2 regions of the Metaplanococcus flavidus genome follow, and region 1 is predicted to be linked to the other one. Evidence: predicted binding sites of a transcription regulator. Region 1 holds the regulator's gene; the other holds the start of a gene.
What was found. Region 1 encodes NrdR, which represses ribonucleotide reductase genes. Its sites were predicted from a motif close to AACACNATATATNGTGTT; they were not measured.
Positions count from the first base shown of each region.

Region 2: the regulator NrdR is predicted to act here: its motif matches at 7,053-7,070, upstream of ACFQ1X_RS04605 (vitamin B12-dependent ribonucleotide reductase).

Region 1 is NZ_JBHTKI010000006.1:110,853-127,433, forward strand. It holds gene mutM (bifunctional DNA-formamidopyrimidine glycosylase/DNA-(apurinic or apyrimidinic site) lyase) at 1-520, shown strand, start outside; gene coaE (dephospho-CoA kinase) at 530-1,117, shown strand; gene ACFQ1X_RS03145 (glyceraldehyde-3-phosphate dehydrogenase) at 1,233-2,246, shown strand; gene speD (adenosylmethionine decarboxylase) at 2,941-3,324, shown strand; gene nrdR (transcriptional regulator NrdR) at 4,021-4,497, shown strand; gene ACFQ1X_RS03160 (replication initiation and membrane attachment family protein) at 4,509-5,870, shown strand; gene dnaI (primosomal protein DnaI) at 5,871-6,806, shown strand; gene thrS (threonine--tRNA ligase) at 7,309-9,237, shown strand; gene infC (translation initiation factor IF-3) at 9,857-10,378, shown strand; gene rpmI (50S ribosomal protein L35) at 10,407-10,607, shown strand; gene rplT (50S ribosomal protein L20) at 10,658-11,017, shown strand; gene ACFQ1X_RS03190 (DUF1294 domain-containing protein) at 11,076-11,354, shown strand; gene ACFQ1X_RS03195 (sigma-w pathway protein ysdB) at 11,361-11,741, opposite strand; gene ACFQ1X_RS03200 (dUTP diphosphatase) at 11,834-12,319, shown strand; gene ACFQ1X_RS03205 (M42 family metallopeptidase) at 12,399-13,487, shown strand; gene ACFQ1X_RS03210 (nuclease-related domain-containing protein) at 13,814-14,728, shown strand; gene ACFQ1X_RS03215 (helix-turn-helix transcriptional regulator) at 15,149-15,364, shown strand; gene ACFQ1X_RS03220 (hypothetical protein) at 15,354-15,848, shown strand; gene ACFQ1X_RS03225 (small multi-drug export protein) at 15,845-16,294, shown strand; gene ACFQ1X_RS03230 (TrmH family RNA methyltransferase) at 16,351-16,581, shown strand, end outside.
Region 2 is NZ_JBHTKI010000007.1:141,808-158,388, forward strand. It holds gene accC (acetyl-CoA carboxylase biotin carboxylase subunit) at 1-1,267, opposite strand, end outside; gene accB (acetyl-CoA carboxylase biotin carboxyl carrier protein) at 1,285-1,782, opposite strand; gene efp (elongation factor P) at 2,012-2,572, opposite strand; gene ACFQ1X_RS04595 (M24 family metallopeptidase) at 2,589-3,656, opposite strand; gene aroQ (type II 3-dehydroquinate dehydratase) at 3,653-4,093, opposite strand; gene ACFQ1X_RS04605 (vitamin B12-dependent ribonucleotide reductase) at 4,463-7,021, opposite strand; gene ACFQ1X_RS04610 (rhodanese-like domain-containing protein) at 7,506-7,889, shown strand; gene gcvPB (aminomethyl-transferring glycine dehydrogenase subunit GcvPB) at 7,993-9,456, opposite strand; gene gcvPA (aminomethyl-transferring glycine dehydrogenase subunit GcvPA) at 9,449-10,795, opposite strand; gene gcvT (glycine cleavage system aminomethyltransferase GcvT) at 10,823-11,920, opposite strand; glycine riboswitch at 12,062-12,153, opposite strand; gene ACFQ1X_RS04630 (shikimate kinase) at 12,286-12,807, opposite strand; gene ACFQ1X_RS04635 (competence type IV pilus minor pilin ComGF) at 13,015-13,464, opposite strand; gene ACFQ1X_RS04640 (hypothetical protein) at 13,452-13,772, opposite strand; gene ACFQ1X_RS04645 (GspH/FimT family pseudopilin) at 13,741-14,145, opposite strand; gene comGC (competence type IV pilus major pilin ComGC) at 14,172-14,486, opposite strand; gene comGB (competence type IV pilus assembly protein ComGB) at 14,499-15,539, opposite strand; gene comGA (competence type IV pilus ATPase ComGA) at 15,496-16,536, opposite strand.

The DNA.
Region 1 (16,581 bases):
GAGTGATGGCAATCTTCTCGCTTATTCAGATATACGGCGTTTCGGTGAAATGCGCGTGCTGCTCCATGAAGGCGATTATCCACCGCTCCTGCTGATGGCTCCGGAACCGTTTGCAGAAGGGGCAATGCAGCATTTTCTGGACATGGCCGATTCCGCCAAATACCGCAATAAACCGATTAAAGAAGTGATAATGGACGGTCAGGTGATTTCCGGAGCAGGCAATATTTATGCGACGGAAGCCCTTTTCCGGATGAAAATCCACCCGAACAGATCTGTGCGGCGTATCAGCAGAAAACGCAGAATTGAATTATTTGAAGCAATCGTCGAAATTTTACTCGAAAGCATCGAAGCAGGAGGCAGCACCATTTCTGATTACCGGAACGTCAACGGCGAATCAGGGGGCATGCAAAACCGCTTCGCCATATATGGAAAAAAACAATGCATGGCTTGCGGCACTGTGACCAAAACCCTGAAAATCGGGGGGCGCACATCTGTATACTGCCCGGCATGCCAAAAATGAGGGCTGATGATGATTATTGGATTGACAGGAAGTATAGCCAGCGGGAAAAGCACAGTTTCAAAAATGCTGGAAGCATTGGGTTATCCGATAATTGATGCGGACATGGTCGCGCGGCAAGTGGTCGAACCCGGATCGGAAACACTGAAAAAAATTGAAGCTTTATTCGGTCCGGAAGTGATCAGAACGGATGGCTCGATGGATCGTGAAAAAGTTGGAGCACTCATCTTTTCAGATCCTGCAAGGAGAAAGCAATTGAACGATATCATCCATCCGGCAATCCGTGAAGAAATGCTGAGAAAACGGAACGAATATCTTACTGAAGGATTCCGGACAATCGTTATGGATATACCGTTGCTGTTCGAAAGCAAATTACAGCATTTTGTCGATAGGATCCTTGTCGTCAGTGTAACCGAAGAAAACCAGCTTGCCCGCCTGATGGAGCGGAACGGGTTGAGTGAAAAGGACGCCAGAGCCCGGATCAGCTCGCAGCTGCCCATGTCCGTCAAAGAAGAAGGAGCTGACGCGGTAATTTATAATAATGGCACGGTTGAAGAAACCGCTCTTCAATTGGACAGAATCCTGGAACAGTGGCAGTGAAAGTTCACAAAAATGAAATATTCATCCGCTTTTGAGGTTCTGTAATCGACATAATGTGTTATACTATATAACGGATTAAAAAATAAGTATAACTTAATTAATGGAGGACTTTTAAATGACAGTGTCTATTGCAATTAATGGATTTGGCCGTATTGGCCGCATGGTGTTCAGACAGGCCATCCTGATGGATGACGTAACGATTTCAGCGGTAAATGCCAGCTATCCTGCTGAAACCTTGGCTCATTTGATAAAGTATGACTCAAATCACGGCATCTTTGACGCCGAAGTAAGAGCTGAAGAAGGAGCTTTAATTGTTAATGGGAAACGTGTTCAACTGGTCAGCGAACGCGACCCACTGAAACTCCCATGGAAAAAGATGGGCATTGATATTGTCATCGAAGCTACGGGTAAATTCAATTCGCGCGATAAAGCTGCTCTTCATCTTGAAGCCGGTGCAAAAAAGGTTATTTTGACTGCTCCTGGTAAAAATGAAGACATCATGATTGTAATGGGTGTTAACGAAGATCAACTGGATATTGCAAAACACGATGTCATTTCGAACGCCAGCTGCACGACAAATTGTCTCGCGCCTGTTGCAAAAGTCCTCAACGATTCGTTTGGAATCGACAACGGTTTGATGACGACTGTTCACGCTTACACAAACGACCAAAAAAATCTGGATAACCCGCACAAGGATCTGCGACGTGCCCGTTCGTGTGCCCAGTCGATCATTCCAACTTCGACGGGTGCTGCGAAAGCGCTGTCACAGGTTTTGCCTGATCTGGAAGGAAAAATGCATGGGATGGCGTTGCGTGTTCCAACTCCGAACGTCTCGTTGGTAGACCTGGTGGTCGATCTGAATAGAGATGTGACGGTTGAAGAAGTCAATGAAGCATTCATTAATGCTTCAAACGGGCCGTTGAAAGGAATCTTGAGCTTAACGATGGAACCTTTGGTTTCAATAGATTTTAATACGACAACGGACTCTGCCATTGTCGACGGTCTGACTACCATGGTAATTGCAAACCGGAAAGTCAAAGTGCTGGCATGGTATGACAATGAGTGGGGCTATTCAGCCCGCGTTATCGACCTGACAAAAAAGGTCGCTTCAGCAATGAGTGCAAATTAAGAACGAAAACCACTTTTCCTATTATTATGGAGAAGTGGTTTTTTTCTGTTTAAGAGTGTATAGGGGTATTTAATATATGAAAGCGGGCGCTGTCGCTTTTCTCTGTCCAGACTCCAGCGGCCCAGCTCTTCAGGTCATAAGCCACTTTGTGTCCAGACTCCAACGGCCAACTCCTCGGACTTAAGCTGTCCTTCCTCTGCGGCAAAGAGCGCCACTTCGGAAGTTCATCTTAAGCCTTTCGGAGCTGAACGGCCGTTTCCGCTTTTCGGGACTGTGCGGCTGAAAAGACGCCGCTTCGCCAAATCGTAAAAACCTTATTGCTCCTGCATCGCTTCGCTAGCTTCGTCGCAAAGAGGTGGACCAAATGTAATTTGGTCCACCTCTTTCCTTACAGAGCTTAACGGGCGCTGTCGATTTTCTTAATTGTAAGAAAAATCCATGAAATAAAAGATATTTATATCAGATTTATTTGTTGCTTTTCCACGGAATACATCATATACTATGATTCGTAGCTGAAAACGGGCTACTTTTTTCATAACGATTCCAAAGCTCAATGAGGGATCGGAACGAAGAATTTTTATTCACATGACTGCTTAAAGGGTTAGGACCTCTTTGGACTAACTTTCCCCCGTGGTAGTCAACTTTGAATATTTTGAGCGCGAAACCAAAATGATATCAAAGGGGGAAACGAACCATGGAAACAATGGGACGTCACGTAATTGCAGAACTTTGGCAGTGTGATTTTGACAAATTAAACGATATGGATTTTATCGAAAAAACTTTTGTTGATGCAGCACTCAAATCAGGGGCAGAAGTCCGCGAGGTCGCTTTTCACAAATTTGCGCCACAAGGCGTAAGCGGCGTAGTAATTATTTCTGAATCACACCTGACAATCCACAGCTTTCCTGAACACGGTTATGCGAGTGTAGATGTATACACTTGCGGTGACATGGATCCGACAATTGCAGCGGATTACATCGCTCTGGCACTTGGCTCACAATCGAGCGAAGTTAAAGAATTGCAACGTGGAATGGGTCCAGTCGGTGCTGGAAAAACCAAAGTTACAGTAACTGCATAATCCATGAAACCATAACATTAAAGCAGGGGAGCTGATCCTCTGCTTTTTCTATTTGTGTACATAGTAAAGTAGAAAGAAAATCTTTAGCAATCGATATTCCGCAAAACAGCTTCGCTTGCCAAAACCCGTGCTCCTGTCTCTGCATCGCTGCGCTAGCTTCGTCGCAAAGACTCGGCCGAACTCCCTTCGGCCAACTCTTGGCTCGCGCTGAGCTAACTCGGTCTCGTTTCACTTCGCCCAAGTGGATCTCAGCACTTCGTCGGCATTCGCCTGCTCCCCTGGGCGTCTTCGCTGTTTTGCTCCATATCTCTAGAGAACCCATTATAATGTAACAGCGGAAGGCAACGCAGAGTAAAGATATATCCTGCATCGATGCTTCGATTAAACGCAAAGCTAACTCGGGCCTATGCCCGAGTGTGGTTCAGTACTCCACTAGATCCCAAAGGATTCTTTATTGCTTCTTTATATCTAGAAGTGGCCCCCAGCGAAGGAGCGCCGCCGGAGCAGGCGAATGCCGACGGAGCAAAAGACGAGTGTTCTTCTCGGCTTATTGCGGGAGCTTAGTCCAAAGCGACGAAGCGTCATATATAAGCTAGTTCTTCTGTACTTTTATTCAGTTTCAAAAATGAAATATTATAAACGCTGAAATTTTGTTATACTTATAGCAACAGAAAGAGAATTTGGGGAGATGTCAAAATGAAATGTCCGGCTTGTCAGCATAATGGTACCCGCGTTGTGGATTCGCGGCCAGTAGATGAATTGAAATCGATCAGGAGAAGACGGGAATGTGAAGAATGCGGCTATCGTTTCACCACTTTCGAGAAAGTGGAAGAGATGCCGCTGATTGTCGTGAAAAAAGATGGTTCACGCGAAGAGTTCAGCCGTGAAAAAGTATTGCGCGGCTTGATCCGTGCCTGTGAAAAGCGTCCGGTACCACTTGAAAAACTTGAAGAACTGGTCTTCAATATCGAAAAAGATCTGCGCAGAATCGGCAACGCCGAAGTAAAATCCGAACAGGTCGGCGAAATGGTGATGGACAGGCTGGCGGCAATTGATGAAGTGGCATATGTCCGTTTTGCTTCCGTCTATCGCCAGTTCAAAGACATCAACGTATTTATAGATGAGCTGAAGGATTTATTGAATAAGAATCCGGATGACAAGATATCCGAATAAGGCGGTGACATATGACTGCATTCTATAAGGAATTGCAGCCGGCTGATGCATTTAAGATCCGGTTGCCTTATCCATTTTCCGATTATGACCGCCAATTGCTGACACTGCTTTACCAGCCGATGATCGGCGCAGAAGCCGTGTCGCTTTACCTTACGCTTTGGGCGGAAGGGGAAGCATTGCGTGCAGAAACGCCGCATTATTCATTGATGAATACGCTGGGCATGCCGATTTCGAAAGTTTTTGAATCGCGCATCCAGTTGGAAGCGATCGGTCTGATAAAGACATACCGGAAGGGAACTGAATCCCGGACGTTCCTGTATGAATTATGCCCGCCGCTTGACCCGAAAGATTTTTTCGCTGATCCTCTGCTGTCGATGTTCCTGTTCAGCAAAATCGGTGATATCGCCTATCGCCGAATTCGCGACCGGTTCATCATGCCGGCAGAAGCCATGGAATCTTTCGAAGAAGTGACGCGGATTTTTACGGATATTTTCCAGCCGGTGCATGCCAAAGCCGGTTATCCGCAGGACTCGCAAAAAATGCAGCAGCGCAGCAGAACAGGCTATAAAGCGGAATACGATTTCGACTTCAGTCTGCTGCATCAGGGACTTTCCGAGCAGCTGGTCCCGAAACGCGTGCTGACCGCATCGATCAAGGACACCATCTGTAAACTGGCGTTTCTCTATGGTTGGGGACCACTCGAAATGCAGAAAGTGATCCTCCTGGCCATTGATGATGATTATCGTCTTACTATAGAAGGAATTAAAAAGTCGGCTTCCGAGTACTATAAAATGACGGTGTCCACCACTGCACCGAAATTGGAACCGGTCCTTGCGAAAGCTCCGGAACCGAAAGAGGAACCGAAAACAAGGCAGGATGAATTGGTCGTCTATCTCGAATCGGCGTCACCCATTGAAGTCCTCCGGGATATCGCAGGAGGCAAAGAGCCGTTGTCGGCAGATGTCCAGCTTGCCAATAATCTGGTGGTGCATCACGGAATGGAGCCGGCTGTGGTAAACGTCCTGCTTCAGTATGTGCTGCTGCGGACGGATATGAAATTGACGAAAAGTTATGTCGAAAAAATCGCTTCCCATTGGATCCGCAAAAATGTTTCCACTGCAGCCGAAGCAATGGAATTGGCGCGTACAGAACACGCTCAGTACATGAAATGGAAATCGGAAGGTTCGCCGTCCGCTGCTTCAAAATCATCAGCGCGCTCCGGTGGAAAACCTGTCCGCGAGGAAAAATTGCCGGAATGGTTCTATACGAAGGATGAACCGCAGGGAGCCGATTCTCCCAAAAACGAAAGCCTGGAAGTCGAGAAACAAAAACTCCTGGCAAAACTTGCTTTGAGAAAAGGGAAGGGTGATTAAATGGAACCGATTCGGGAAACCTTAAAACGCGTTGTCAATGCACCCGCTTTTTCCGAACGCTATAACGATATGCGCAAGGAGGTGCTTGAAAATCCGGGCGTCCAGAAATTTCTTGAAGACCATGCCGAGGAAATCGATAAAAGCACCGTCGACCGGGGCATGCATAAATTGTACGAGTATATCGACCAATCTCATGATTGCAATAAATGCCCGAGCCTTGAAGGCTGCATCAATCATCTGAAAGGCTTCGAACCGAACCTGGTGTTGGAGCGTAATACAATTGGTATCGCCTATACCGCATGCAAGTCCAAAAATGCCTATGACAATAAACGCCGTGCAAGCTCGCTGATCCACAGCATGTATATGCCGAAAGAGGTCATGCAGGCAACACTTTCAGGCTTTGAACTTGACGACAGCCGCATGGAAGCATTCCGTGCCGTCGGCAATTTCCTGGATCAGGCGACGGGACCGGACGATCTTCCGGATAAAGGCCTGTTTCTGTACGGTAAATTCGGCATCGGCAAATCTTATTTATTGAGTGCTGTGGCGAATGAACTGGCAGAGATGAACGTCAAATCCGTTCTGGTCTTCGTTCCGGAATTCATGCGCGAAATGAAACAGGCAATCGGCGACCAGACGCTTCAGGAAAAAGTCGACTATGTTAAAAAAGCTGATGTTCTGATGCTGGATGATATCGGTGCTGAGGCGATGTCGAGCTGGACCCGCGACGAAGTGCTCGGCACCATACTTCATTACCGCATGGCGGAAAAATTGCCGACGTTCATGACCTCGAACTTCAGTTATACTGAACTTCAGCATCACCTGACGTATTCACAGCGCGGTGAAAAAGAGGATTTAAAAGCGGCGCGTGTCATGGAACGAATCCGTGCATTGACGGAGCCGGTGAAACTCGACGGCCGCAATCGGCGCAATTAAAGCAAGCAAACAAATCATTTTTAAATGCATTTATTTGACAGAGATTGCATTTTAAATGTTTTCGGTTTATAGTGAATCTAATCGAAATATGATTTTAAATGCACTGACGAGGACAATAATGGATTGAACGCCTTCCAGAGAGAGAAGCCCAGGCTGAGAGCTTCTTAAGAAACGGCAATCCATTTACCGCCTCCGAGCAGCAGTTGTGAACTTTCAGTAGCAGCTGCCGGCAACCGGCCCGTTAGCCGATGCAGAGCTTCGTTCCGTTCAGTTTTTCTGATCGGAGCAGAAGAAGGGTGGAACCACGAACTGAGCTTCGTCCCTTTGGGATGGGGCTTTTTTGCGTTGAAATGCGACAGCGCCCGTTAAGCTCTGAAAGGCATAAGACGATCTGGCGAAGCGGCGTTTTTTCAGCCGCACAGCCAGAGTGGCTTATGACCCGAAGAGCTGGGCCGCTGGAGTCTGGACACCGAAAAGAATGAAGAAAAAAGGAGAGATTGCTATGTCAGACATGATCAATTTAAAATTCCCGGATGGGGCAGTTAAGGAATTCGAACGGGGAACTACAACTGAAGACGTGGCAGGGTCCATCAGCCCGGGCTTGCGCAAAAAAGCGCTTGCCGGTAAACTTGGCGACCGCCTTGTGGATTTGAAAGCACCACTGAAGGAAGACGGAGAAATTGCCATCATCACTGCAGAGTCTGATGAAGCTTTGGAAATTCTGCGCCACAGCACAGCACATTTACTGGCACAAGCAGTCAAACGTCTTTACCCGGATGCCAAACTTGGCGTCGGCCCGGTAATTGAAAACGGTTTTTATTATGATATCGATACTGATTCAGCCATTACTGCGGAAGATCTTCCGAAAATCGAGAAGGAAATGAAAAAAATCATTGGTGAAAATCTGGAAATCGTGCGCCATGATGTAACGCGTGCTGAAGCGCAGGAACGTTTTGCGGCGATTGAAGATCCGTATAAAGTGGAATTGCTCGAAGCGATTGCGGAAGATGATCAGGTGTCCATCTATGAGCAAGGCGACTTTTTCGATTTGTGCCGCGGAATCCATGTTCCGGCGACTGGCAAACTAAAGGAATTCAAATTGCTCAGCGTAGCTGGTGCATATTGGAGAGGCAACAGCGACAATAAAATGCTGCAGCGCATCTACGGCACTGCATTTTTCAAAAAAGAAGACCTGAAAGCGCATCTTGAAATGCTGGAAGAAGCGAAAGAGCGCGACCACCGCAAAATCGGCAAGGAACTGGACTTGTTCATGAACTCCCAGAAAGTTGGGCAGGGGTTGCCGATGTGGTTGCCGAAAGGCGCGACAATCCGTCGCATCATCGAGCGCTATATCGTCGATAAAGAAGAGCGTCTGGGCTACGATCATGTCTATACGCCGGTTCTTGGCAGTGTTGAACTTTATAAAACTAGCGGCCACTGGGACCATTACCAGGAAGATATGTTCCCGGTCATGAAAATGGACAATGAAGACCTCGTGCTGCGTCCGATGAACTGCCCGCACCATATGATGATTTTCAAGCAAGGCATCCATTCCTATCGCCAGATGCCGGTCCGCATCGCGGAACTTGGCACGATGCACCGTTATGAAATGTCAGGCGCTCTTTCCGGCTTGCAGCGTGTCCGCGGCATGACGCTGAACGATGCGCATCTATTTGTCCGTCCGGATCAGATCAAGGAAGAATTCAAACGCGTCGTCAATTTGGTAGTGGAAGTTTATAAGGATTTCGACATCAAAGATTATTCATTCCGCGTATCGTACCGCGATCCGGAAGATAAAGAGAAATACTTTGATGACGATGCAATGTGGGAGCGCGCTCAATCCATGCTGAAAGAAGCGATGGACGAAATGGGCTTGGATTACGTGGAAGCTGAAGGAGAAGCGGCATTTTATGGCCCGAAACTGGATGTCCAGGTGAAAACGGCGCTCGGTAAAGAAGAGACTCTTTCCACAGTGCAGCTTGATTTCCTGTTGCCGGAACGTTTCGACCTTTCCTATATTGGAGAAGACGGCAAGCAGCATCGCCCGGTTGTCATCCACCGCGGAGTCGTTTCAACGATGGAACGTTTTGTGGCTTTCCTGATCGAAGAATACAAAGGCGCCTTTCCGACTTGGCTGGCACCGGTTCAGGTGGAAGTTATTCCGGTTTCACTCGATGTTCACAGCGATTACGCGAAAGAGATCCAGGAAAAATTGCAGGCGCATAAATTGCGTATCGATATAGACGAGCGCGATGAAAAGCTCGGCTATAAGATTCGTGAAGCTCAAATGCAAAAAGTTCCTTATATGCTGGTTCTTGGAGATAAGGAAATGGAAGACGGTTCTGTAAACGTCCGCAAATACGGCGAACAGAAATCCGAAAGCATGCCGTTCGATGACTTCCTGTCGATGATCCAGGGAGAACTTCGATAAGTTTAAACTAGGGGAATACCATATGTAACGCTTCGGCGCTTTGGACAAGGCTCCCACCATAAGCCGAGAAGACCACTCGTCTTATTGCTTCGCTCAGTCCATAGGCGCGCCGGCGCTATAGAAATTTCTAAAGATATGAAGCAAAACAGCAAAGAGTTGAACGAAGCCTGCGAGGGCAACTCTTTGCGACGAAGCAGCGTAGCGATGCAGGAGCACAAATAATAATCGTGCTCCTGCAGTGCTATGCACTTCGTCGCAAAGGCATTATCCTCGCACAGGCGTCGGCTAATGCCTTCGAAGCTGTTTTGCGGAATATCGATTACAGTGACTTAATACTTCAACTTACTTAGAGAAGGTTGTTGACACGGGTCAGTGTGCGTGATACTATGAATAAGGTTATAGAATACTTATATGTGCAAGCAGGAGCACCCGCTTCTCACCTGATCGACCATTTGTTGGCAGGTAGACACGATTTGACTTTTTCACGCTGCGGCGTGCTGTCATAAATTGCGGGTGGGCCGAACGAGGCCCATCCGCTTTTTCTTTGGATCGGAACCTGTAAGCCGACATGGTCGGTTTCGCATTTTAAGCTATTCGCAACACTATCCGGAGGTGGATTATTATTAGCAAAGACAGTAATGTAAACGAAGGCATTCGTGCACGGGAATTACGGGTTATTGATCAGAACGGTGAACAGCTCGGCATTAAAACGCGCACCGAAGCCCTAGAAATTGCAGGCCGTGTCAACTTGGATCTGGTTCTTGTGGCTCCTCAAGCTAAGCCGCCGGTTGCCCGCATCATGGACCATGGTAAGTTCAAGTTCGAACAGCAGAAGAAGGAACGTGAGATTCGTAAGAATCAGAAAGTCATCGTAGTGAAAGAGGTTCGTTTGAGCCCTGGAATCGACGATCATGACTTTAACACAAAGCTTCGGAACGCAATCAAGTTCCTTGAAAAAGGCGACAAAGTTAAAGCTTCAATCCGTTTTAAAGGCCGTGCGATTACGCACAAAGAAATCGGACAACGTGTCCTTGAACGTTTCGCTGAAGCGTGCAAAGATGTTGCCACGGTTGAACAGCGCCCTAAAATGGACGGACGCAGCATGTTCTTGATGCTGGCTCCAATCAACGAAAAAGAATAACAGTACAATTGTTTAGGAGGAACTCGAAATGCCGAAAATGAAAAGCCATAGCGGTGCGTCAAAACGTTTCAAGAAAACTGGAACAGGTAAAGTAAGACGCAATCGTTCACACACAAGCCATTTATTTGCAAACAAATCGACTAAGCAAAAGCGTAAACTCCGTAAAGGGAAGCTTGTATCAGCTGGAGATTTGAAACGCATTAAATCACTAATTTATAACATGAAATAAAACCGAACAAAAAATCGAATTATTTATATTCAAGCAGGAGGTAATGTGATATGCCACGCGTAAAAGGTGGAACAGTGACGCGCCAGCGTCGTAAAAAGGTCATTAAATTAGCAAAAGGTTATTATGGTGCAAAGCACATCCTTTTCAAAGTAGCAAACCAACAGGTGATGAAGTCAGGTAACTATGCTTACCGTGACCGTCGCAACAAAAAACGTGATTTCCGCAGACTGTGGATCACTCGTATCAACGCAGCAGCTCGTTTGAACGATATCTCTTACAGCCGTCTAATGAACGGATTGAAAGTTGCCGGTATCGACATCAACCGCAAAATGCTTGCTGAAATCGCTGTATCTGATGCAGTAGCTTTCACAGCACTTGCTGATCAGGCTAAAAAAGCTTTGAACAAATAAGTTAAATGCAAAAAAGACTGGCGATCATTCGCCAGTCTTTTTTATTGGAGGAAATCAAATGTTTTTGATAGTTTCAGCGTATCTTGCAATTTTATCAATCATGGCTGTCGCTATGATGAAAATCGACAAACGGCAGGCGCAGCAGAGAGGCCAGCGCATCCCTGAAAAGAATCTTTGGCGTGTAGCGCTGTTCGGCGGCGGAATTGGGGCCTATATCGGCATGATGGCATTCCGCCACAAAACGAAGCACACGAACTTCCGCATCGGTTTCCTCGTGCTGGCGATGCTGCAGGCGGCACTGCTTGTCTGGATTTATACTGAATTCGGTCTGCAATAATTCTGTTCAGCTTGTCATTAATTGTTCAATCGGATTTTTCCAATTGATGTCGGCATTCGGGTAATTCATATGGATTTCCTTTTCGAGAAAGTGGAAATCCTCTTTTGTGAAGCCCTGGAGGCTGTCCGGATCTTCTGCCCAGACGAATATTGAAACCACTTCAAATGCGTCATCTGTGGTGCCAAGGTATTTTTCCCCTTCAAAAACCACGCCGCGCAGCGTAATGAAGAAATTTTTACGGACATTTTGGACATCGTCATAAAAATAATAGGATTTATTTTCGACTGCCGCATCAAATTTTCTTTTCGGGTCGAATACATAGCGCAGTAACTTGTAAAACAAATAGATGATTAATGCAATCACAAGAAATCGGATAATGATGGCCATGCAAAATACCCCCTTAAAAAAGTAGTGGTCATGTATAATACGGACATGAAGATATATGGTTTCAAGATTTATTGAAATAAAGGAGGATTTACATGAATTTAGAGAAATTATTCACCATGCAGGAAGAATTGGACCGATACATACAAACAAATAATGAGGTGAACGGTGACTTGTTCGATAAAAAAGGACTGGCGCTGATTGTCGAGCTAGCCGAATTGGCGAATGAAACCCGGACGTTTAAATTTTGGAGTTCGAAAGGGCCATCTGACCGGGAAGTCATTCTCGAGGAATATGTGGATTCAATTCATTTCCTGTTGTCACTGGGTATCGATCGGGACTTGAATATGCTGAAGGACTGGCCGAAGCCGTTGAATGATAATGATCTGACCACGTTGTTCCTCAAGACCAATAGCAGCATCCTGAAATTTATGGAGCAGCATTCCATGTCCGCATACCAGACTGTGTGGAGCTGTTACGGTGCGATTGCCGAGATTTTGGGATTCACGTACGACGATGTGATGGAAGCGTATCTTGCAAAAAATCAGAAAAACTATGACCGCCAAAAGGATGGGTATTAATCTTTTTGATGAATTTTTTGAATATATGCGCATGTTCATTTATAATGAAGAAGTGAGACTATTTAGGAGGTCGAAATAAATGGTAAAATTAGATGAAACGTTACAAATGCTGAAAGACTTAACGGATGCTAACGGCATACCGGGCAACGAACGCCAAGCGCGTGAAGTCATGAAGAAATACATATCACCTTTTGCGGATTCAGTCGAAACGGACGGACTGGGAAGCCTGATCGCGAAAAAAGAAGGGAAAGCTGACGGACCGAAAGTCATGGTTGCCGGCCACCTGGATGAAGTGGGCTTCATGATTTCTCAGATCGACGACAAAGGATTTTTGAAATTCCAGACAGTTGGCGGCTGGTGGAATCAGGTAATGCTGGCACAGCGCGTTACGATCACAACACGCAGCGGCAAGGAAGTAATTGGCGTAATCGGTTCGAAACCGCCGCATATCCTGTCACCGGAAGCACGTAAAAAGCCGGTTGAAATCAAAGACATGTTCATCGATATCGGCGCGTCTTCACGTGACGAAGTGAAGGAATGGGGCATCGCACCAGGCGATATGGTGACGCCTTATTTCGAATTCAATGTCATGAACAATGAAAAATTCCTGTTGGCGAAAGCTTGGGATAACCGCATCGGATGCGCCATTGCAATCGACGTGTTGAAAGGCCTCAAAGGCCAGGACCACCCGAATGTCGTTTACGGCGTAGGGACTGTACAGGAAGAAGTTGGACTGCGCGGAGCAAAAACCGCTGCAGCGAAAATCCAGCCGGACATCGGATTTGCAGTGGATGTGGGCATCGCCGGCGATACACCGGGCATCACGGCTCAAGAATCCAACAGTAAAATGGGCGACGGACCACAGATCCTTCTTTTCGACGCTTCAATGGTTTCCCATCGCGGATTGCGCGAACTTGTTGTGGATACAGCTGAAGAATCGGGCATCCCTTACCAGTTCGAGACAATTGCAGGCGGCGGAACGGATGCCGGCGCAATTCACCTGACTGCTAACGGTGTTCCAGCACTTGCGATTGGCGTGGCGACCCGCTATATCCACTCACATGCCGGAATCCTTCACCGCGACGATTACGAAAACGCAGTAAAACTGATCGTCGAAGTCATCAAGAAATTGGACAAAGACACAGTAGCGAAAATTACATTCGAATAAAAATCGCAAACCCAGCCGAAATGGCTGGGTTTTTTTGATTTTATTCGTGAAAAACGGCTGAGTGATCATAGAATGGCGATTTCCGCTCATAGAATCGAATAAGCGCTCATAGAATGAAGCGGACCGCTCATAGAATCCAAAGAGCGCTCATAGAACCCATAAATCCGCTCATAGAAATCCGCACCAGCTGAAGGTGGTCAAAAGTAATGATTAGAGGAAAAATAAAGCATTTATTCAAGCGAGTGAATGTTATAATCCGATTAAGAAGAAAGGGGAGAGACATGACACTGACAAAAGCTGATATGTTAAATAGAGCTATTAACAGAATGAAAGAGAATTCACCGGATCGGGAGTTTCTGGAAAGGGAATTATTCAAGGCCGAAGCCGGTATCCGGGGAGAAAAGAGGCTTCAAAGAAAGTTTGTGGAATTTTATTCATCCGAACCGTTTGAAATTCTTTGGAATACAAGTCTGACTCTGGGCAATTGGCCAGTGCAGATTGACGGTCTGCTATTGACGCAAAAAGCTGCTATCATTCTCGAATCGAAAAACATAAGCGGCGAGCTGCATTTTGAAAATTCGACCGGAGAATTTTACCGACGGGATTCAAATGGAATCAAGACTGTTATGGACAATCCGGCTGTTCAAGTTGAAAAACATATACGCTTTTTAAAAACCTGGTTCGAAGAAAATAAGATTCGCATGCGAGTAGATGGTCTTCTCGTATTCACAGCTTTGCAAGCCGAACTCTGTTCGCTTCCCCACACCATTCGCACCTGCAGACACCACCACATGATAGAATTTCTGTTTAAAACGATCAACGAAATTCCCACGGGTCCCCAACTCAGTAAACAAACTCTTCAAAAATATAGAAAAACAATTGAAAGCCAGCTCACCCCATTTATTCAAAAACCGATTTCAGTTCAATATTCCTTAGATCCGAATCTTTTTGAAGTGGGAATTTATTGTGAGGCGTGCAAAACTTTTAATGTTTCCCGCCTTCAGCGCCGATGGCAATGTGCAACGTGCGGGCAAATATCCGCAAACGCAGGCGAAGAAGCGGTAAAGGATTATTTCGCGTTATTTGGCTTTCAGGCAAACAATGAAGAAATTCGGAAGTTCCTGAAAATAAACAATCGGCATATCGTGAAGCGGCTACTATCTCAGAATTTCATTTCGAAAGATGGGAGCAGGAGACATAGCAAATACTCACTCAATGATGCTGAAATATTGAGTGAATGATCATAGAATGGCGATTTCCGCTCATAGAATCGAATAAGCGCTCATAGAATCGAATAAGCGCTCATAGAATGAAGTGGACCGCTCATAGAATCCAAAGAGCGCTCATAGAACCCGTAAATCCGCTCATAGAAATAAAATCAGCCGGTCGAACGGCTTTCCGTCCGAGAAACGCATCCATTCAGGGGCTTGCACTGGGAAACTTCGGTGAAAAGCAATAATTGAGCACTAAAAGAGAGGAATCCACGTTCCAAACAAATGAAAAACCAGAACCTAAGACATGCGCAAACCCTGCGCATGCCTTTTTGAATGCCCGGAACGCTTGCAGCGTTCCATAAAAAGCAAATAATACTTTACAAAATGTTAAGTATAATGTACATTATGTTATAGATACCGAACATCTTTACAGGAAGGATGAATAGGATGCTGAAGAATCGGGTGAAGGAAATGCGTGCACGGCACAGCCTGACGCAAAGCGATTTAGGCAAACAGGTCGATGTGACGCGCCAGACGATTGCCTTTATTGAAAAAGGGGAATTTTCACCTTCTATTACATTGTCGTTGAAATTGGCGAAGGCGCTGCAGGTGGACGTCAACGAATTATTCTGGCTGGAAGGAGAGGAACTTCATGAAAAGTGATATCAGATTAAATTACCCGTTATGGATGATGGCATTCATTGCTGTTTTGGGGATATTCGCAGTAGGCATACATTCATCGACAGTGGAAGTGAATGAAACTGCAACCAGTTTCTTCATCCAAGTAGAAGGATTTGCATTTTTGCTAGTTTTCGGTTCGTTGATTTTGTATCTAATTGTATTGAGCATTTTTATTAAGAAGGTCAAACAATACAATAAGAACAATCCCCATCAGAAAATCTCGATAATCTCACTGCGGCCGCCTGAATATCTGGAGGCTGACGAAGGAATGACGCATATTACGCGAAGAGCTGTGCAGAAAGTATATACTTTCTATTCATGGGCTTTGCCGGTCCTTGCTGGAATAGTCATTGCTCTGCCGCTGCCGCGACTTGTCATCATCTTCGCAATACTGGGATTGGCTTTTGTTCAATACTGGATTTATTACGCCGAAGTTCGCAAGCATTTTAAGGGGGAAGAAGAATGATTTATGAATACATCCTGGTTTTTCTGGGAGCGGCAATTCCATGGTTTGAAATCGCATTGGTCATCCCGCTCGGAATTGTTTGGGGGCTGTCGCCTTTTTGGGTGATGCTCGTGGCGTTTGTCGGCAATATGGTGACCGTTCTGGCGCTGATCATCGGCTTTGATCGTTTCAAGATTTGGTACAATAAACGCCAGGAAGCGAAAGGCAAGCCGGAAAATAAAAAGAGTGAACGCGCCAAACGGATCTGGAATAAGTATGGATTGCCGGGACTTGCCATGCTTGGGCCAATTTTGATCGGCACACACATCGCCGCATTCATCGGCATGACGCTCGGCGCCACGAAAAAAACTACGACCGTCTGGCTGACAATCAGCATTGCAGTCTGGACACTCGCTTTCGGAATCCTGACAGCGCTCGGATTTGATTTCTTCACGAGAGAACTCTAAAGAACAGCTGCAGTATGCTATACTGGAGCTATTCTGACTTAAAGGCGTGAGCAATTATGAAACGGATTGAATCTATTCAAAATTCTTTAGTGAAACATTGGAAGAAACTTGGCAACACCCGCAAGGAACGCGATAAATTTTCGGAGTTTCTTGTAGAAGGATTCCATTTGACGGAAGAGTCCCTGAAAAAGAAAGACCTCGTCAAAGGGCTGATCGTCCGAGAAGGCGTTGATATCCCAGACAACTGGGACATCGAAGGGGTCCCACATTATTCGGTGACTGCGGCA
Region 2 (16,581 bases), on a different contig from region 1:
AATGGAAGGGAATGGTAGTGAATACGCCTTCGATGACAAATTCTCCCAATGCCCGTTTCATCTTGGCCACTGCTTCTTCACGTGTATCAGCAAACGTAATCAGTTTCGCCACCATGGAATCGTAATATGGGGGTATGCTGTAACCTGAATACATAGCAGAATCGATGCGCACGCCCATACCGCCCGGCGGCAGATACATATCCACGCGGCCTGCAGACGGCATGAAATTCTTCGCAGGATTTTCAGCGTTGATGCGGCATTCGATGGACCAGCCTTTGAATGTGATGTCTTCCTGGCCAAAGCTCAATGTTTCACCGGAAGCCACACGCAATTGCTGCTGAATCAAATCTACACCAGTGATCATCTCGGTTACCGGATGCTCAACCTGGATACGGGTGTTCATTTCCATGAAATAGAACTTCTGATTTACTGCGTCAAAGATGAATTCCACTGTTCCGGCACCACGGTAATCCACCGCTAATGCGGCTTTCACTGCGGCATCGCCCATTTCAGCCCGAAGCTCAGGAGACAAAGCAGGAGAAGGGGCTTCTTCAACCAATTTTTGCATGCGGCGCTGAATTGAACAATCCCGCTCTCCAAGATGGACAGCATTGCCGTGGGAATCCGCCAATACCTGAATTTCGATATGACGGAAATCTTCGATGAATTTTTCGATATAAACACCAGGATTGCCGAAAGCCGCAGCAGCTTCCTTCTGCGTCATTCGAAGGCCGGTGATGAAATCTTCGCGGCTTCTCGCCACCCGGATCCCTTTTCCGCCGCCTCCTGCAGTTGCTTTGATAATGACCGGAAATCCAAGTTTCTCGGCAATTTTCAATCCATCCTCTTCACTGGCAACGATTCCTGTTGAACCTGGCACGACAGGAACGCCGGCCTTTCTCATGGTTTCACGGGCAACATCCTTCGTCCCCATTCTGGAAATCGCGTCAGACGTTGGACCGATGAACATAATATCGCATTCCTCACACAACTCAGCAAAACTTGCATTTTCAGCAAGGAATCCATAGCCCGGATGGATGCCGTCACAATTGGTTAGTTTGGCAACAGAGATGATATTCGAAAAGTTCAAATAGCTGTCTTTCGAAAGTTTCGGACCGATGCAATAGGCTTCATCAGCCAACTCAACATGAAGAGCCTCTTTATCAGCTTCGGAATAGACCGCGACTGTTTCGATGTCCATTTCCTTACATGCGCGGATAATGCGCACAGCAATTTCTCCGCGATTTGCAATCAATACTTTTTTCATCGTCATGTCCCCCCTCCTCAGTTTGTTTTAACGAGGAATAAAGGCTGGCCATATTCGACGAGTTGTCCGTCTTTTACAAGAATTTCAGCAATTTCCCCATCAACTTCCGCTTCAATTTCATTGAAGAGTTTCATGGCTTCCACGATGCAGACGATCTGTTCAGCAGAAACTTTCGATCCCACTTGCACATATGCAGCTTCTTCCGGTGAAGGCGACTGATAGAAAGTGCCGACCATAGGAGACAGGATTTTATGCATATCGGAATTTGCAGCGTCAGAATCATTGGTTTGTTCCGATGCCTTTTCTTCCGCCACTGGTGCTTGTGGCGCTGCTGGTGCTGCGGAAGCTTGTGGAGTTGGTGCCGCTGAAACTGATGGTGCTGATGGTTCAGCAGCTGCAGAACCATCTTCTTTTTTCAGTTTGAGTTTAATGCCTTCTGCTTCATATTTGAATTCAGTGATTGATGAGCCGTCCACCAATTTTATGATTTCGCGTATTTCCTGTATTTTCAAAATGTCCTACTCCCCTTATGTATGAATATTTTTTCGGCCGATACTCACTTTGCAAAATCAACCTTTTAAAAAATGGCCCCCCATGGGAGGAGGGCGTTTTCGCTTTTCTTTGTCCAGACTCCAGCGGCCCAGCTCTTCGGGTCATAAGTCAACCCAGCTGCGTGGCCAAGGCCACTTCGCTGCTCTGCCTTATGCCTTTCAGAGCTTAACGGGCGCTGTCGCTTTTCTTTGTCTACTGTGCTCTTGAAACGTATGATCCATCAGTAGTGTTGATGATCAGGCGATCGCCTTCATTGATGAAGAACGGCACCTGAACTGATAATCCTGTAGTGAGGACAGCCGGTTTCGTTCCGCCGCTGGCCGTATCCCCTTTAATCCCTGGATCTGTACCAACAACTTCCAACACAACCGTATTTGGCAATTCAACGCCCAAAACTTCTCCATGGAATTCAATAACTTGAACTTCCATATTTTCCTGCAGGAATTTCAACTCATATTCAATGCTTTTTTCCGGCAATTCGATCTGGTCGTATGTTTCGGTATCCATAAATGCATGGACATCACCGTTTGCATATAAATACTGCATTTTTTTGTTGTCAATTTGTGCTTTAGCCACTTTTTCCCCGGCGCGGAATGTTTTTTCAGTCACACTGCCTGTGCGCAGGTTGCGCAGTTTCGAACGAACGAATGCTGCCCCTTTACCAGGTTTTACGTGCTGGAATTCCATGACGCGCCAAATGCCACCATCCACTTCGATTGTTACACCAGTTTTAAAATCGTTTACTGAAATCATATAATTTCCTCCGTTTTTATAAAATGCGCAGTTCTTTTGACGATTTAGTCAGTCTTTCGTTTCCGGACTCGGTAATCAGTATATCATCTTCAATGCGCACTCCGCCAATACCCGGTAAATAAATGCCCGGTTCAACGGTTACAGCCATTCCCGGTTCCAGCACGACTTGCGATTTGGATGAAAGCCCCGGCGCTTCGTGCACTTCGAGTCCTATGCCATGGCCTGTTGAATGGCCGAATGCATCGCCATATCCTTTTGACTTAATATGGTCGCGTCCGATCGCATCGGCATCAAAGCCAGTCATTCCCGGACCAATCTTCTCAACGCCAAGTTCCTGTGCTTCCAAAACAATTTGATAAATTTCCTTCAGTTTTTCAGACGGTTCACCTACAGCAACCGTACGTGTTATGTCGGAGATATAGCCGTTATACAAAGCACCAAAATCCATCGTTACAAAATCACCGGATTCGATCACTTTGTCAGAAGCTCTGCCATGAGGCAACGCTGAACGGAAACCCGAAGCGACAATGATATCAAAAGAAGAAGACTCAGCTCCTTGCTTGCGCATGAAGAATTCGAGTTCATTTGAAACCTCCAATTCCGTCATGCCGGGCTTGATGAAGGTGCAGATGTATTCGAAAGCATCATCGGCGATTTTGGCAGCCGCTTTCAGGGTTGCCACTTCATCTTCTGTTTTGATTATCCGGATTTTTTCGATGACCCCACTGACCGGTACCAATTCCACTTCCATCTTTTCTCTGTATTGTTCATATGATGAATATGTAACAAAATCTTTTTCGAAGCTGAGCGATTTCACTCCCAATTCTTTTACCTGAAGGGCCGTTTCTTCCAGCAGATTGGTTTTGGCTTGGACGATTTCAAAACCTTTGCACTGTTCTGCTGCCTGTTCTGTGTAACGGAAATCCGTGATGAAAAGCGCTTTTTCCGGTGTAACAATTGCAAGGCCTGATGAGCCGGTAAATTCCGTGATATAACGCAGATTAAATTCGCTTGTGATGAGGAATGCCTCAATTTTTTGTTGAGCCATTTCGTTTCGCAATTTTTGCAGTTTCAATGTAGTCATCCTCTCTGATTTCGTAACAGCAAAGCATGCAGACCCAGGAAATATACGTCTTTTCCAAACCCGGTGATCTGCCCTTCCGCAACCGGTGCTATAAAGGAATGGTGGCGAAAGTCCTCGCGTTTATAAACATTTGAAATATGTACTTCAATAACAGGTACGTTAATGGAAGCGATGGCATCCCGAATGGCAATGCTCGTATGCGTGTAAGCACCGGCGTTTAAAACCACCCCATCAAGATCCTGGCGTTCTGCCTGCTGAAGCCAATCAATGATTTCGCCTTCATGATTCGACTGGCTGCATGTCAGCTCAATGCCGTGATCGAATGCGAATTGTTCAAGCTCATGTTCCAGTTCGGCAAGTGTAAATGTGCCGTATGCATCCGGCTCCCGCTTGCCAAGACGGTTCAGATTGGGGCCATTCAGTATCAAAACGCGCATCTTCTCCACTCCCTGTCGATAACTTCTTCATTATTTTATCATACGAGCAGAATCGAGCAACTATAAGAAGGAAAATGGGGAGCCGGGTATAACTTGAATTTTGGTTGCGGTTGCCATAAATAAGTTCGCAAATAAATAAAAGCGGAAGCTAAGGCTTCCGCTTTACAACTTAATTGAGAATGAAAAATGAAAACCGATATTACGCGAAACAGGTTCGCTTTCCTGAAACCCATGCTCCTGTCTCTGTCCCTGCAACGCTGCGCTAGCTTCGGGACATGAAAGTGCGTTGCATCGCTTCGCTAGCTTCGTCGCAAAGCGCCGGCCGGAAGATCTTCGGCCACGCTTGGCTCCCGCTTTTTCGTTTTTAATTTATAGTCCACATTTCAACTGCGCCGCACAATTTGTGCAGGTATTGCAACCGCCCATTTCTTCGACTGTCCCTTTGCGGCATACCGGGCATGTATCGCCCACTTCTGAACCGATGGTGACATTCGTCGAACGCAGATCCTGGATTGTGTCGATCAATACGATCGGGCGTTTAGTCTGAACTTCTTCAGGTGCTTCATCTTCAAACGTATTTTCTTCCGCTTTCAAAGTAAGAACCTGGGAGTCACGGCTGCCATCAACATAAACCGTACCGCCCTTCGCTCCGCCTTTATAAAGTCGTTCGTAGACGCCTTGCACCTGTTCGACTGTATAGCCGCGCGGTGCATTGACGGTTTTTGAAATCGATGAATCGATCCAGCGCTGGATGATGCATTGCACATCAGCGTGAGCTTCCGGTGCCAACTCCATTGATGTAATGAAAGCTTTCGGAAGATCGTCTTCGCGGGCTTCCGGATTGTTTTTCAGATACTCACTGACGATATCCGCTTTGACTTCGATGAACTTGCCAAGGCGTCCACTGCGGTAGTATGTGAATGAATAATATGGCTCAAGCCCTGTGGAGACGCCTACCATCGTGCCAGTGGAACCAGTCGGTGCAACCGTCAACAGATGCGAATTGCGGATTCCGTTTGCCAAAATGCCTTCACGGATCTCTTCCGGCATTCCACGCATAAAGCCTGTTTCAGTAAATGCTTTTCGGAGAGCTGCCGTCTCTTCTTCCGTTTCCCCTTCAAGGAATGGGAAGCTTCCACGTTCGGCCGCCAATTCTGTCGAAACTTCATAAGCTGCTGCAGCAATAGTCTTGAAGAGCTGGTCGACAAGTTCATTGCCTTCCGGCGATCCATATTCTTTATCACAATAAATCAACAGGTCAGCGAGACCCATGACACCGAGGCCGACGCGGCGTTCCCCTAATGCCTGAAGGCGGTTCTCTTCAAGGAAATAAGGGGTTGCGTCTATTACATTGTCCTGCATGCGGACACCTACGCGAACCGTTTCTTTCAGGGCTTCAAAATCGACCGTCTTCGTTTTCGGATCTGCAAATCTTGCCAGGTTGACAGCCGCCAGGTTACAAACTGAATTAGGGGCCAGTGGTTGTTCGCCGCACGGGTTGGTCGCCACCACTTTTTGGCCATAGGCTGTTGCATTTGTTTTTTCATTGGCGTTATCAATGAAGAATATGCCGGGTTCTGCAGAATAAGTGGCGCAAACATTGATGAGATTCCACAAATCACGTGCTTTCATTGTGCGGTAAGTGCGGACTTTATGGCCTAAACGCTCCCAATCACGCACATCGCCGACTTCCTGCCATTGTTCGTTGTATATTGCCATTTCTTCTTTTGAATAAGATTCTACAGCCGGGAAACGCAGATCAAAATCAGCGTCCTTTTCAACAGCTTCCATAAAATCACTCGTCAATGTTACAGAAATGTTTGCTCCTGTAAGAAATTCTTCGTTATGAACAGAGTACGTTCCGCCGTCACGAAGTTTCGTGTCCGCATCACGCATGATTTTTTCATTGAATCCACCCATGCCAGGAATTGTCCGGTAGTTCAGAACTCCTTGATACATTGCTTCTTCCAGTTCTGTCAACGGCTTGAATTTCAATTTATCTTTAGCCAGTTTCCGGATTGTCTCGTCTTCGGTATTCTCGATCAAATAACGGAGGATCCGCGGATTCTGCATTTTGGAGATAATGAATTCTGCGATATCCGGGTGCCAGTCTGCCAGCATGATCATCTGAGCTCCACGTCGCGATCCGCCCTGTTCAACAAGGTGTGTCAGTTTCGCGATATCGTCGAGCCAGGAAACCGAACCTGAAGATTTACCGTTAACACCGCGCGCCAATGTATTGCGTGGACGCAAAGTCGAACCATTTGTCCCCACTCCGCCGCCACGGCTCATAATTTCCATTACTTGTTTGCGATGGTCGGAAATTCCTTCGCGGGAATCTGCCACGAACGGCATTACATAACAGTTAAAATATGTAACATCCGTATCGGCGCCCGCTCCGTATAGAACGCGGCCTGCAGGAATGAACTTAAGACCCACAAGCTGCTCATAAAACTTCGCAAACCATTCCTGCCGTTTTTCCTCTGTTTTTTCAACAGATGCAAGCCCCGTCGCATTCCGTTTGGCAATTTGTTCATAGTAGACTTCAAGTGGTTTTTCGATAACGTCAAGGGATTTTACAACAATGCCATTCTCCAGATCTTCCTGGTTGTCAATCGCGCTGCGGTAATCTTCCTCGATCCAGACTTCTGCCTGATTGGCTTGCTTATTCACTGAAACAATAAACCCAAGACCACGTGCCGGGAATTTCGGATCTTCTTTTACTGTCAGAACGACAAAATCTCCAGCCTTCAATGTTTTCTTCTCGGTATCTTTGAAAGAGTAACGATCGATCATGACCAGCCGCGAAACTCCTTTATGTGTTGTCGTCATGTCCGGTGTAATCGGATGTACTTGTGAAAATTGCTCGATGTCCCTGTTCAGAGCTTCAGGATTTAACGTAAAAACAGATTTAGTTGCAGAAACCATTTGACAAATCCTCCTTTGTATTATAGGGGTAAACACAATATATAGTATTTATACTGTTCCCATGATACTATATGTTGAAACTCCTTTCCATAACAAAATTTTGATTCTCCAACTCGTTTGATGGCAAACTCTGCAATGACAAGCTTTTTACAGTCCGAAATAAAAAAAATGAGTCAAAAGTGATATTATTTGCACCATCCCTTTTCAGGGTAAAATTCCATAGATCTTTTCTTGTTGACACCTCGTTCAACTCGCATGGATATTTTATGTTTTTGAAGTCCGACGGGCAGTTTTTCTTGTTTCCCCATTCCTCCCTGCCCATTAAAAACTAAAGCAATGATAAATTTTCATCAAGATGGATTTGTGTCCGTAGCAATGAATTTTCACAACATCGCCTCTTTTTCATTGTTGCATGGAATATTGCCATTGAATTCAAGAACCATCTTCTCTTATAATGAAGAAAGAATAGAAAGGGGAAAGACCATTGGAATTCTTGTATTTTATCGCCGCAATCCTTTTTGCGATTATCGTTTATGCACTGGTATCGTATTTCCGCATGAAAAAAGCCGTCACGCCGCTGACGCAGGAACAGTTCATCGAAGGTTACCGGAAAGCCCAGCTCATTGATGTTCGCGAACCCAAAGATTTCGCTGCAGGACATATTCTTGGAGCGCGTAATATTCCACAAACCCAGTTAAAACAGCGCCATAAGGAAATCCGCTCTGACAAACCGGTCTATCTGTATGACCAGAACGGCGCACGCGCCGGCCGGGTAGCGATTTACCTGAAAAAACAGGGTTATGACCAGATTTATCAATTGCAAGGCGGTTTCAAGCAATGGACCGGAAAAATCAGATCAAAATCCTAAACCACAAGCTCTTCCTTCATGGAAGAGTTTTTTTTCAAAAAAAATTCATTGCGCAATAGCAAAAATGCCTGGAAGCAAAATCTGCTTCCAGGCATTTTTTCTGTTATTCAGCTTTATGGTAGCGCAACACGGGTTTGCGTGCCGCTTTTGTTTCGTCGAGGCGTTTGATGACCGTGGTGTGAGGTGCATCCTGGACGATTTCCGGATTCTCTTCCACTTCACGTGCAATCTGGATCATTGCATCGATGAAGGCATCAAGCGTTTCTTTCGATTCTGTTTCCGTCGGTTCGATCATCATGCCTTCTTCCACATTTATCGGGAAGTAGATTGTCGGTGGATGGTAACCGAAATCGAGCAGACGTTTTGCCATATCCAGGGTGCGCACACCCATTTTTTTCTGGCGGCGGCCACTCAGGACAAACTCGTGTTTGCAATGGCGGTCATACGGCAGGTCAAAATGCGGCTGCAATCTGCGCATCATATAGTTGGCGTTCAAAACGGCATATTCGGTTACAGCTTTCAAGCCGTCCGGCCCCATAGAACGGATATAAGTGTATGCGCGCACGTTGATGCCGAAGTTGCCGTAAAACGGTTTCACACGGCCGATTGACTGCGGGCGGTCATAGTCAAACGAGAATACGTCGCCGTTCTTAACGAGAATCGGTTTTGGCAGATACGGCAATAAATCTTTATTGACGCCTACAGGACCTGATCCCGGTCCGCCACCGCCGTGAGGGCCGGTAAACGTTTTGTGGAGATTCAAGTGGACCACGTCAAAGCCCATATCTCCCGGGCGTGCTTTTGACATAACCGCGTTGAGGTTGGCACCGTCATAATAAAGCTTGCCGCCAACTTCATGGATGATGGCAGCCATTTCCAGAATCTGTTCTTCGAAAAGGCCCAGTGTGTTTGGATTCGTCAGCATCAAGGCAGCTGTATCCTGCCCGACTACGCGCTGCAAATCTTCCAGGTCGACAAGGCCATGCTCGTTCGATTTAACCGTCACGGTTTCAAATCCGGCTACGGTTGCAGAAGCAGGGTTTGTTCCATGTGCGGAATCGGGAACGATGACTTTTGTGCGATCCATGTCGCCATTCGCTTCATGGAAAGCACGGATCATCATTAATCCTGTCCACTCGCCGTGGGCGCCAGCGGCCGGCTGAAGAGTCACTTCATCCATGCCCGTAATTTCCTTCAGGTGTTCCTGGAGGTCATACATCAATTCCATTGCACCTTGGACAGTGGATTCATCCTGCAACGGATGGATATTGGCAAAGCCGGAATAGCGGGCCACCGATTCGTTGATTTTCGGGTTGTATTTCATTGTGCAGGAGCCGAGCGGATAAAAACCGGAGTCGACTCCGTGGTTGCGCTTCGACAACGCCGTGTAATGGCGCATGATGTCCAGTTCGGAAACTTCCGGCAGGTCCGCAGCTTCTTCGCGGAGCAGGCCTTCCGGCAATAGATCAGCAAGGTCGATTTCAGGAACATCGAGTTCCGGCAGGCTGTAGCCGACGCGGCCTTCTTTAGTCATTTCAAAAATGAGTGGTTGGTTGTCTTTATGCATGAGTAGCCCCCATTTCCTGCACGAATGCATCGATTTCTTCTTTCGTGCGCTGCTCGGTAACGGCAACCAGCACGTGTCCACTGAATTCTTCGTAGCTCAAACCGAGATCATAGCCGCCGATCATCCCTTTTTGCAATAAGGATGCATTCAGCTTTTTGACTGGAGAATCTGTTTTAACGACAATTTCATTGAAATGTGCGCCTTTAAAAGCGATTTCAAAACCGGCGCGCTCCAATTGCTGTTTCATATAATGAGTTTTTGTGATGTTCTGGATGGCGATTTCTTTAGTGCCTTCCTTGCCGAGCGCCGTCATGGCAACAGAAGCGGCCAACGCATTCAATGCCTGGTTCGAACAGATATTCGAGGTGGCTTTATCGCGGCGTATATGCTGCTCTCTTGCCTGAAGGGTCAGAACAAAACCGCGGCGTCCGTCTTCATCTGTCGTTTCACCGACAAGACGTCCTGGTACTTTTCGCATTAAGGCTTTAGTGACTGCAAAATAACCGCAATGAGGGCCTCCGAATGCTTCCGGGATGCCGAATGGCTGCGCATCACCAACTGTGATATCCGCGCCAAGCTTGCCTGGAGGCGTAAGAGCGCCAAGAGCCAGCGGGTTTGATGATACCGCGAACAATGCGCCGGCTCCGTGAACGATCGGCTCGATTTCTTTCAGGTTTTCCACCTGGCCGAAGAAGTTCGGATACTGGATCATCACTGCAGCTGTATTGTCATCGATCATTTCTTTCAACGCTTCGAGATCCGTGTGGCCGTCTTTCAATGGAATTTCTTCCACTGCGATGGACTGTCCAAGTGCATAAGAACGGACAACATCACGCGATTCCGGATGAACTGCACGGGATACAAGAATTTTTTTGCGGCGTGTATGGCCGGCAGCCAGCATGCCCGCTTCAGCAAGCGCTGTTCCGCCGTCATACATCGAAGAGTTGGCAATTTCCATGCCCGTCAATTCGCTGATCATGGTCTGGAATTCAAAAATCGCCTGCAATTCACCCTGAGAAATCTCGGGCTGATAAGGAGTGTAGGCTGTATAGAACTCGGAACGCGATATTACGTGATCCACGATAATCGGTTTATAGTGGTCGTAGACACCAGCACCCAGGAAGGAAGCATAAGTATTTGAATCCGCGTTTTTGGCAGCCAATTGCGACAACTCTTTTGTCAGCGATGACTCTGATTTTGCAGGTTTGATGTTATATTCGCCTTTAAAACGGACTTTTTCCGGAATATCTGCGAATAACTCATCGATGGACTGGATGCCAATTGTATCGAGCATTGCTTTTTCATCTTGCGGCGTCATTGGTAAATAGCGATGTTTCATCGATTGCTGTCCCCTTTTTAAATAGAATTAATTGCTGCGTTTATAGAATGGCGTTTCGACTGTTACTGCTTTCAGTCGTTTATTGCGGATTTCGACTTCCAGTTCTTTGCCGATTTCAGCATATTCCGCCGATACCAGAGCAAGGCCGATGTTTTTCTTTAATGTTGGAGATTGAGTGCCGGTTGTTACTTCACCAATTTTTTCATCATTCAGGTACACGGAATATCCATGGCGCGGAATGCCTTTGTCAATCATTTCAATACCGACCAGCTTGCGCGGAATCCCGTCCTCTTTTTGTGCGGCAAGTGCCTCTTTTCCAATGAAATCTTCCTTCGCCAATTTAACGACAAAGTTGATGCCGGCCTCCAGCGGAGTGATGTCTTTCGACAATTCCTGTCCGTACAGCGCCAGACAAGCTTCGAAACGCAATGTATCACGTGCGCCAAGTCCGGCCGGAATAACGCCGTCCTCTTTGCCTTCTTTTAAGATTTCAGCCCATAACGCTATGGAAGCTTCAGGAGAAGCATAAATCTCAAATCCGTTTTCCCCGGTATAGCCGGTGCGTGAAATGACAACCGGATGACCGCAAATTACAACGTCCTTTTTAAATCGGAAAGGTTTGATATCGGACAAATTTTCGTCGGTCAAGCGTTGAAGAACTGTTTCAGCGAGCGGTCCCTGCAATGCGAGTAAACCATATTGATCTGAAACATTTTCCAGAGTGACTCCTTCAATCGCATTCTTTTGCATCCACTCAAAATCCTTCTCGATATTCGAGGCATTGACGACCAGCATATAATGTTCTTCGTCAAAACGGTAAGTCAACAGGTCGTCGACCGTCCCTCCGTCCGGATAGCACATTGCCGTATATTGAGCTTGCCCGTCCTTGATTTTGGAAATGTCATTCGTCAGCAGGCTCTGAAGGAATTCCAAACTATTCGGACCGGAAACCAAAATTTCGCCCATATGCGATACATCGAAAAGACCGGCTTTGGTTCTCACAGCTTCGTGCTCTTCTTTGATGCTTGAAAACTGCACAGGCAATTCCCAGCCACCGAAATCGATTGTTTTTCCGCCATACTCAGCGTATGACTCAAATAAAGGTGTTCGTTGTAATTCTCCCATTCATCTTCCTCCTCATTTAACAGTTTCCATAAAAAAAGGACAGAGATTTCCCATTGAAGGGAAATCTCTGTCCTGGAACCTGAAAGTTTACCGTTACGGTTTTCCTCTTTGGTAGCTGCCATGCAGCGTTCTCCAGAGATGCGTCCGGCACGAGTCTTTTTGCCTGAGAGATTCATGGCTTTTGCCATTTGCTCCTTCGGCGACGCTTTCGCGTTCTCTCCCCATGCTTTCATCCGCCCAAATCAAATGTTTGGTCCATAGCGTTATATTAATATCATATAACTTCGTCTATATCCTAACATTATTGGAAGGTAAGCGCAATCTATTTTGTGTACACTAGCGAAAGACGAACGTTTGGCGTAATTTTATTTTTTACGTTCGCCTTTTAAGCGATTCACTTGAAATGCTGCATATTGTGTTATTTGTCGGAGCGAGCGGAATTCTGTCCGTATCGTAATATGGGCAGCCGCTTTGTAAAGCGGGTAGCGGGCTTGGTAAAGAGATTCAATCTGCTCTTTTGTCGAATTCACGACAATCGGGCGTCGGGGATCTTTATGAATCCTTCGCCATATTTCACGGAACGGTGCATCCAGAAACAGCACCAACCCTGTCCGGCGCATGATTTTACGGTTTATTTCCCTTATAGCCACACCGCCACCCGTAGAAATGATGCAATCCTCGTCTTTCAAATTTTGCAGAAATTGCGTTTCCAGTTCCCTGAAATACGCTTCCCCATGTTTATCGAAAATTTCAGCGACAGCCATGCCATTCTGCCTTGAAATTTCCTTGTCCATATCGTAATAAGGCATTTTCAGCAAAAAACTGAGCCGTCTGCCTACCGCACTTTTACCGCATCCCATAAACCCAACCAAATAAATTCTTTTCATCCTACCACCCGATACTACCCTAATCACTCAGGTATTTTATTTTTCTCGATTTCTGCCAGTAGTTGTATAGTAGCATGCCGGTGCATATTTTCCAATGCATCGTACGTTTTAAAATGCTGCCCGTACAAGACTCCGGCGTGCGACATGACCATTAATGCAGAAATGAAAAAAATGAGAGTGATCGGATAAACCGCTGCCCTTTCCGACTTAAGGACCTGTAATGGCATACTCGTACCTCTCTTCTGAACCACTCAGCAGCACTGCCGTAATTTTCAACACATCACCTTCCAACTGAAAACTGCACTGGCTGATCCCTGTCATCATAATTTCATGGCCCTGATTGAACTTCTGCTTTCGGATGAAGGAACCATAAACTTCGATATCGTATTCAACCCCCGCCTGTACTACGCGCAACCCTGTATTGCCATGGGTAATCTGAATAGAATCGACAGAGTGCAGATAAGCTTGAAGCTCTGTCGAGAAAAGACGCCATTCGATCTTCCCCGCTTCCAAATCTTCCATGTAATTGGCCGTGTACATATAAAACAGGATGATGAGCGGCATGAGGGCTGCGACCAAAAGCAGGTCAAGCAGTACATTGTAATAAACGTACCCCTGTTGTGTCGATAAAGTCTGCCTGCTGGTCACTCTGCGCATATTGTCTCCGGCAGGTGTCTGTAGTTTTCATAATCCACACATAATTTAGTGCCGTACTCCCATGAAAAGACCGTGCTATTGACTGTCCGAGTGCCGAAATCTTTGCCGGTCGCCTGTATTGTTTTGGCCGCTTCATGCATCGTCTCAAAGGCTATTGTACGTAATTGCTTATCATCCAAGGTCTGATGCATTTTTTGCATGAGCGGCAGCAATGTGCCAAAAAGCATGAAAATAATCAGCAGGCTGAGCATTGTTTCAGCCCAGGATACCCCTTTTTCATTCAGAGAAAACCACCCTCCCTTTGCCAAGATGGACAATCACCCGCTTTTCCCCGCTGCTGGTATTGAAGCGCAGCGTGCCCGAAGCGACCACAGAACCCGTCGGCCAATAAGCGATTTCTTTCAGGTTGCTTAATCGATTCAACGTAACAGAAAGAGGTATCTTCCGTTTTGCGAGAGATGTTTTGATGCTCGGTGTGACATTGTAAAAGCCCAAATCAGACTGAAAGACCAGCGTAACCGTTGTATTCAAGCGGTAAGCTTCGCTTTGTGCATGATAAATATCGTTTCTGAGAAGCTGAAAAAAACGCTCCTCCTCTTGCTGGACTGAAATCTGATGATATGCCGGCAAACCGATGCTGAGGCCCACCATCAGAATGGCCAGCACCAAAACCACTTTCATCAGCGTGAAACCACTGTCTTTTTTATTCAGGGTTTCGCCGATGTTACGACACCTTCTACAGAAATACTTACAACCTCCCCGTTCGGACAATCTGTCTCACCCGTTTTCAGGTAACCTTCTGACACCAATTCTTCCAGCGTCGGAACCTTCTTTTCATCCATTCGGAATGATTCCACCTGGCCCTGGACCATCTGTACAAATGCTTTGCAACCTTTTTCGTCTACTGCAGATGTCTGTTTTGAAACATTCGGAATCGCAATGGCAATGAGCACTGTGATGATCAGCATGACTATCAGCATTTCGATCAGGGTGAACCCTCTTTGGCTTTTTAATCGTTTCATTCTTTTTCCTCCTCAAATGGTTTGGACCAGATTATACATTGGCAATAAAATCGCCAAATATGCCGCGATAATGCAAACTGCAATGATGACAAAAAAAGTCGGCTGAATGATTTTCAGCCATTTTTGGGTAAGCTGCTCAATCTGTTCCATCTGCACTTCGCTGTAAAGGATCAATTCCTTTCCAAGAAAACCGGTCAATTCACCATGCCTTAAAAAAGCCGGCATATCCGTTGACAGAATACCCAGGCGTTCAACTGCAGTCGACATGGAGTCACCGAGAATGATTTGGGATTCTGCGGAGGCGGCAATTGCCTGAATCACTTTATGATGGTTTTGATTGCGCAGCACTGCCAGTGATTCCTGCAGGGAAATCCCGCTGTGAACCAAGGTCCCCAGCTCACGCCCCAAAAGATGAGACCAATAGAGCCGGATATATTTTCTGGCAACCGGAACCTGCAGCAGCCACCTGATCTGCTTTTCAACCGGCTGCAGTTTCAGTAGTCTCCAAAAGAGAAAAGCAGCAGCCAACGCCGCAGCGATAGCCGCAATAAAGAAGTCAGGCAATTTTAAAAGGTAAGCCGGAACGCCTCCGCCCCCTTTACCGGTTTGCATGGATGCCATCAGTTCCGTCAGGTTCGGCACATAGCTCATCCGGAAAAAGAGAAACAGCAGTGAGGTGAACCCGAGCAGCGATAAAGGATAGACCAGAATATTCTTCAGTTTCATCCGCACCTGCTCTGTCCTGCCGTAGCTTTTGGCAATGCTTTGAAGGGAATGGGATAAACGGCCATGATGTTCCGCGATTTCCACCGGAAACAGTACACCTTCTTTAAAACCGAGAAATTTTAACAGCTCTGCCGCGTTGCCCCCGTTTTTTAAAATTGCGGTAAGTCCGCTTTCTGCAGTCTCCCAATTTCGGCTGTGAATTGGCAACAGCAAGGTCAACGCAGTCGGCAGAAGATACCCTTCGCTAAGCAGGACCGCCAGCCTGTCAAGAAAGCGGCTGCGTTCACGCAGGTGAATCTTCAGGGACTTCTTGTTTTTCAAACGCACCGATCGTCACCCCTTCCCGAATTTGTCCGATAAACGACAGCCGGTCAGGAAGTGAATAATCTTTATTTTCCTTCGCGGCAAGCAGCGCTTCCGTTAAACGGCTGCCGTGAAGAATTTCAAATAAGGCACGATAGCTTGGTTTTTCATCACCAAGCTCGGCAAAAACCGGCATAATCCGCTGAGCAGAGATCGCAAGCAAAGTCTGCGACATATCTTCGTGGGAAATCCCGAGATCATTCAGCCGGTGTATACAGCCAACGGAATGCCTGGCATGGATCGTTGAAAAGACGAGATGTCCGGTCAAAGCCGCACGAATGGCTATTTGAGCGGTTTCTGCATCCCGGATTTCGCCGATCATGATAATGTCAGGATCATGCCTTAAAATGGCCTTCAACCCGGCAGCGTAACTGAGTCCGGCTTTTTCATTGACCTGGATTTGCAGAATGGCCTGATTCTTCCGTTCAACCGGATCTTCCAAAGTGATGATATTGCGATTCCATTTGTCAGCGCAATGTTTCAACAAGGAATATAAAGTGGTTGATTTGCCGCATCCGGTTGGTCCAGTCAGCAGAATCAGGCCTTGTGCGGATTCGGAAAGCTTTTCGAGCAGTCTGGCAGAATCACGAAAAGCCGCCAACTCATGGATCGGCTTTGCCGCTTCATCCGGCATGATGCGGATGACGATGCTTTCCTTTGTCAAAACGGAAGGCAGGGTCGAGATACGGAAATAAAAGGATTTGTTGTCGATAGGAAGATGAAAGGAGCCTGTTTGGGGTTTTCTTTTTTCACTCATGTCCAGCAGGGATAGATATTTGAAATAGGCAATCATGCGATCGCCAAAGTCAAAGGGGATTTGTGATACCTGCCGCAGCCCGTCAAAGGAGCGGAAAGAAACTTTGTAGCAAGAAGGTGCGGGTTGGATGTGAATATCGGTTGTATCGCAATCAGCTGCTTTTTGCAGAAGATCGACACATTTTCTTTCGATTATTTCCTGCATGGATCCCTCCAAATTAGTTTTGAACATCGCCGCCTCGCTGTTCCC